2 regions of the Cytobacillus sp. QJM3NY_8 genome follow, and region 1 is predicted to be linked to the other one. Evidence: riboswitches for the same ligand, from Rfam matches in the RefSeq annotation. Region 1 holds a riboswitch; the other holds the start of a gene.
What was found. Region 1 has a riboswitch for thiamine pyrophosphate ahead of AC0VZ9_RS13755 (3-oxoacyl-ACP reductase). Riboswitches for the same ligand answer to the same signal wherever they lie in the genome.

Region 1 (3,149 bases):
ATAATGGAGTGGATGTGGAACCTATCCCAGTCACATAAGACTAATTTCTGGGCAACAAGCTGCGAACGGGTTTGGACGAATGAAATGCCTGAAAATATTCATGACCATGAATGGCTTAAATTTGGATTTGATATATCAGATGATGAAATCAGGGAACTCATTCATAAAGAGCTTCAAACAAAAGGGGATCTGGAGATTACAAATTCCAGCTTAACTAATATTGAGGTAAATGCTCTTGGAATCAATAAAGCCAAAGGTATCCAGAAGGTAACAGAGCTTCTTGGCATTTCGATGGAAAATGTAATGGCGATGGGTGACAGCTTAAATGATATTGCCATGATCGAGGAATCAGGCTGGGGTGTAGCAATGGGAAATGCGCAGGATATTGTGAAAGAAACAGCGAATGCTATTACGGGAACTAATGATGAAGCTGGTGTTGCACAGGCAATCCGGAAGTGGGCTCTTTAAAGAATAAAAACCGGCAATCATGCCGGTTTTTGGTTATTTCGAAGGATTTTTGGCAGTTAGAATCGTTTCTTCCAATTCTACCTCTACATTACCTTTAATCGCCCTGGAAATCATACAGGATGCTTCAGCTTTTTGCGCCAGCTTGCGCGCAAGTGAATGATCCTTTTCAGTCGCATCCGCCTGTAACAAGATAACAGGGCGATGAATAATTTTCTTGTATGTAATCACACCTTTAGTTACATCTACAATACCAGTTGATTCCATCGTAAGGTTTTCTTTCTCGAGTTTACTTCGTTCCATCATAGCTGCCAGGGTAATAATATAACAAGTTGCCGCTGCCCCCAGCAGCATTTCATCCGGATTTGTTCCGATTCCGGGTCCTTCCATTTCTGGCGGAATGGAAACCTTTGTTTTAAGCCCGCCTGTTTCAATTTCTCCAACATCATTCCGAAGTCCTGGCCAATATGCTTTTAATTGGAATTGGTGTTCAGCCATTCTTTAATTCCTCCAAGTTATGTATTTCTATTTACACCTTAAAGAGGAACAGGCAGAATTGCAAGACTTTACAGATTTAACGTTTCAGGCTAAGATGAAAACAGCCAACTTAATAGTTTTACTGCTAGGGGTGCCCGATGCGCGGGCTGAGAAAGAAACCGGACTGTTTTTTACCCTTCGGACCTGATCTGGATCATACCAGCGTAGGAAAGTAGTAATTGCGGGGAACGACTAATTCTCTTAGATTATTCAGCCAGGTCCAATTGCGGATCTGGTTTTTATTTTGTTCTCTAAAACAGATGAATTGGCTATCAATAAGGGGGATTTTCTATGAATCTTAACGATCAGATTGTCATTATTACAGGCAGCAGCAGAGGGCTGGGCAAAGAAACCGCAAAAGCATTCGCGAGAGAAGGAGCGAAAGTTGTCATTAACTATTTCCATAGCGAGGAAAAAGCCCATGCTTTGCAGAAGGAAATTGGCGAAAAAGCCATTGCCATTCGTGCTGATATTCGGGACAGTGTTCAAGTGAACTCCATGTTTCAAGAGACGAAGGAACACTTTGGAGCTCCCATTACAACCATAGTCAATAATGCACTGGTAAACTTTCAATTTGACCCTATTTCGAAAAAAGATGCAGAAACAATTAAATGGGACGATTACAAAAGCCAGCTGGAAGGTGCAATTCTGGGAGCATTGAACACAGTTCAGGCAGGTCTTGAAGATATGAAAAAACTGGAGTTTGGCAGGGTAATCTCGGTCGGCACCAATCTATTCCAGCATCCAGTTGTACCCTATCATGACTATACGACCAGCAAAGCTGCTTTATTAGGCTTCACCAGAAATATGGCGAATGAGCTGGGCCAATATGGAATTACGGCAAATATGGTATCGGGAGGTTTGTTAAAAACGACAGATGCCAGTGCTTCGACCTCTAAGGAAGTCTTTAAAATTATCGAAAACTCGACTCCATTAAGAAAAGTCACAGATCCTCAAGAAGTGGCTGATGCGATAGTCTTCTTCGCTTCTCCATGGGCAAGGGCAGTTACTGGACAAAATCTGGTTGTAGATGGCGGATTAGTTATGAATTAAAGGAGGATTTTAGATGAACATTCAGGAGTTTAGCAGTCTATTGGAAAAAGTAAGAGTGTCAAACCCTCTTGTACATAACATTACAAATGTGGTGGTAACAAACTTTACTGCAAATGGCCTGCTGGCAATTGGGGCATCACCAGTAATGGCATATGCACATGAAGAGGCAGCTGAAATGGCTAAAATAGCTGGTGCATTGGTTCTCAATATGGGAACACTGACAGAAAAAGAAGTAAAAAGTATGCTCATAGCGGGTAAATCAGCAAATCAGCATGGGGTTCCAGTCATTTTTGACCCGGTTGGTGTCGGGGCCACGGCTTATCGCACAGATACAGCTAAAAGAATATTAGAAGAGTTAGATATTACCATCATAAGAGGGAATGCTGCAGAAATTGCCAACGCGGCAGGACAGAAATGGAGTATAAAGGGCGTAGATGCAGTTGAAGCAGCAGGTAACACTTCAGAGCTTGCTAAGTCGGCAGCAAAAGAACTTGGTGCAGTAACCGTTATTACAGGAAAACAGGATATCGTTTCAGATGGAAGATCCACTTTTGCCATTAACAATGGCCATCCTCTTCTAACGAAAGTAACGGGTGCCGGATGTCTTCTTACTTCAATAATAGGAGCTTTCGCTGCTATTGAAAAGGATCCTGTAAAAGCGGCAGTAACTTCATTGGTCGTTTATGGCTCTGCAGCCGAAATCGCAGCAGAAAAATCGGATGGCAAAGGACCAGGCACTTTCCAAATAGAGTTTTTGAATAGCTTATATAACATTTCAGCTGCAGATGTTGAATCATATGGCTCTTTTGAAAAACACCAGTTAGGAGGCAATATAAATGAAAGTGAACAAAGCTTTAACCATAGCGGGTTCTGATAGCGGCGGCGGCGCGGGCATTCAAGCTGACTTAAAAACATTTCAGGAACTCGGTGTTTTCGGCATGTCTGCTTTAACTGCGGTAACGGCTCAAAACACCAAGGGTGTTCAAGGAGTTTATCCAATGACAGCAGAGGCAGTTTCTGCTCAAATTCAGTCGATAGGAGAAGACCTCAGACCTGACGCTGTGAAGACAGGAATGCTTTTTAGTGCAGTTATA
Region 2 (3,149 bases), 2.1 Mb from region 1:
GGCTTGCCTGACTTTTGACTGATGACATTGGCTGCAATCCATGGGAAATGGGAACCGGAATAAACTTTTGCCGCTGAAGGGCTGCTGCCACTTAGCAGGCGAAGCAGTTCATCAGATCCTCGATCAAATTCATGATTACCGATAGTTCCGATATCAAACCCCATCTTATTCAAAAATTCAATAGTCGGTTCATCCCGCAGAAGAGCGGATACTGGCGGGCTAGCTCCAATCATGTCGCCAGCATGCAGCAAAAGGGTGTTTTTATTTTCAGAAGCACGCTGCCGCAAATAGGCAGCGAGGTAATCAGCGCGTCCTGCCGGTCTGCCGTTAACCTGCCGAGTGACATTCAGCTGCCCATGGAAATCATTAATGCCCAGCAATTGAATTTGCTTGTATGGTGCTTCTGTACGTTCTTCAACATGGCCGTGATATTCTTCCGAAAGACCCTGCTGATTCCCTTGTTCTTTTTCTGCAGGCTGTCCGCTGAATAGAGGCATTCCCAGGAAGCTAAATAAAATAAGGGTGAAAAGTACTCTCATCATTCATCCTCCAGTATTTGTGGCAGGGATAGTATTTGCAGATATCAGGGATTTAATCGGATGGTGGGCTATTAAGGATCAGAAAAGTTTGGCCTCCTGCTAAAAGGGTAAGGTCTTAAAGAAACATAATACTGCAAAAGGAGATGACAATACATGAATTATAAGAAGCTATGGCTATCAGTTCCATTGAGTGCAGGATTATTGTTGGCAGGATGCGGAACGGATGAACAGGATCCGCCGCCGGAAACGGAAGATGTGGAATTGGAAGATAATCAGATGGAAGAAAACAATAATGAAGATAATGAAATGCAGGATCCTGGCACATCAGAAGAATCTGATATGGAGGAGCCCGGCATGAATGAAGAATCACCACAAGATGAAGAGAGTATGGATGAAAGTGATATGGATATGAATGATGAGGAGTCTGAGGGGAACTAACCCGCATAATTCACGGAAAACGTCTGCCGCTGACAGGCGTTTTTGATATTCATTCAGAAGTAAAAAAATTGAATTAAGGAAAACGGGGTAAGGAGCAGAATAAAGGCAAAATTTTTCATCTGACAGAATTCTGAAATAATTCCTTTCATTTGTTTCCGCAATTCTGTATACTAAAATTGAATTTAATAGCAATAACTAGGGGTGCCCAATAGCTTGGGCTGAGAAAGAAACGCGCTAAAGTTTCTTGACTCTTTGGACCTGATCTGGATCATACCAGCGTGGGGAAGTTAGAATGTGCAAAAATTTCTTTGTGCAAAGACATCTTCGGTTAAGCCGGTCCATCTTTATGTGGACCGGCTTTTTTACATATCTGGCACTTCCTTGGTTCCAGGTCTCGTCCTTATATTTTTATAAGGGAGAGATGATCAATGACGGCAAGTTCATTAAATCAAAAGAGCATTTCCATTATGTCGTGCTTTACTGGCAGCAAAAAAGTCTATGTGGAGGGATCCAGGCCTGATATAAAGGTTCCAATGCGTGAGATAGAGTTAAGTCCCACTTCCGGAACTTTTGGAGAGGAAATCAATGAGCCGGTTCGAGTATATGATACGAGCGGACCTTATACGGATCCTCAATATACGGCAGATCTAAAAAAAGGGCTTCCTGCTCTGAGAAGCCGGTGGATTCATGAACGCGGGGATGTTGAAGAGTATGATGGGCGGAAAATAAAGCCCGAGGATAATGGGTACCGCGATGAACATGATCCGCGTGCTAATCATAAAGTTTTTCCTGGCTTATCCCGCAAGCCATTGAGAGCAAAAAAAGGAAAGAATGTTACCCAGCTTCACTATGCAAAAAAGGGGATCATTACTCCTGAGATGGAGTATATAGCCATTCGGGAAAATATGGATCCGGAATTTGTGCGGTCTGAAGTAGCAAGAGGGCGGGCAATCATTCCTTCCAATATCAATCATCCTGAGACAGAGCCGATGATCATCGGAAGGAATTTCCACGTAAAAATTAATGCGAACATTGGAAATTCTGCTGTTTCATCCTCTATTGAGGAAGAGGTAGAAAAAATGACCTGGGCTACTCGATGGGGAGCAGACACGATCATGGATCTATCTACAGGCAAAAATATTCATACCACACGTGAATGGATTATCAGGAACTCTGCCGTTCCGGTCGGCACCGTTCCCATTTATCAGGCACTTGAAAAGGTTAATGGCATTGCCGAGGATCTTACGTGGGAAGTTTACAGAGATACCTTAATCGAACAAGCTGAGCAGGGGGTTGACTACTTTACCATTCATGCAGGTGTCCTTTTGAGGTATGTTCCGCTGTCGGCAAAACGCTTAACCGGAATTGTATCGAGGGGCGGATCCATTATGGCCCAATGGTGTTTGCATCATCATAAAGAAAACTTTTTATATACACATTTTGAAGAAATCTGCGAGATCATGAAAGCCTATGATGTGGCCTTCTCACTCGGGGATGGGCTGCGCCCGGGATCGATTGCAGATGCCAATGACGAGGCTCAATTTGCAGAGCTCGAGACACTTGGGGAGTTGACGAAAATTGCATGGGAACACGATGTACAGGTAATGGTGGAGGGACCTGGCCATGTTCCAATGCATTTAATTAAAGAGAATATGGATAAACAATTGGAGATCTGCAAGGAAGCGCCATTTTATACACTTGGGCCCCTAACAACAGATATAGCTCCAGGATATGACCACATTACCTCTGCAATCGGGGCTGCCATGATAGGCTGGTATGGTACGGCAATGCTTTGCTATGTTACTCCTAAAGAACATTTGGGTTTGCCAAATAGAGATGATGTACGCGAGGGTGTCATTACTTATAAAATTGCAGCGCATGCTGCAGATCTGGCAAAGGGCCACCCGGGAGCACAAAAAAGAGATGATGCCCTGTCAAAAGCCCGGTTTGAATTCCGCTGGAGGGATCAATTCAATCTGTCGCTTGATCCTGAACGCGCATTGGAATACCATGATGAGACATTGCCGGCTGAAGGGGCTAAAACAGCTCACTTCTGTTCCATGTGCGGGCCAAAATTCTGCAGCATGAGAATTTCGCAGGATATCCGGAATTATGCAAAAGAGAATAAGCTTGACACGGACGAAGCGATACAGAAGGGCTTGGAAGAAAAAG

Region 2: another riboswitch for thiamine pyrophosphate. It lies ahead of thiC (phosphomethylpyrimidine synthase ThiC); the one in region 1 lies ahead of AC0VZ9_RS13755 (3-oxoacyl-ACP reductase).

What each region holds. Positions count from the first base shown of each region.
Region 1 is NZ_CM149681.1:2,639,134-2,642,282, reverse strand. Features, by position in the region: gene AC0VZ9_RS13765 (Cof-type HAD-IIB family hydrolase) at 1-468, shown strand, start outside; gene AC0VZ9_RS13760 (OsmC family protein) at 502-963, opposite strand; TPP riboswitch at 1,080-1,190, shown strand; gene AC0VZ9_RS13755 (3-oxoacyl-ACP reductase) at 1,294-2,055, shown strand; gene thiM (hydroxyethylthiazole kinase) at 2,069-2,929, shown strand; gene thiD (bifunctional hydroxymethylpyrimidine kinase/phosphomethylpyrimidine kinase) at 2,892-3,149, shown strand, end outside.
Region 2 is NZ_CM149681.1:495,312-498,460, forward strand. Features, by position in the region: gene AC0VZ9_RS02630 (bifunctional metallophosphatase/5'-nucleotidase) at 1-539, opposite strand, end outside; gene AC0VZ9_RS02635 (hypothetical protein) at 693-977, shown strand; TPP riboswitch at 1,165-1,279, shown strand; gene thiC (phosphomethylpyrimidine synthase ThiC) at 1,406-3,149, shown strand, end outside.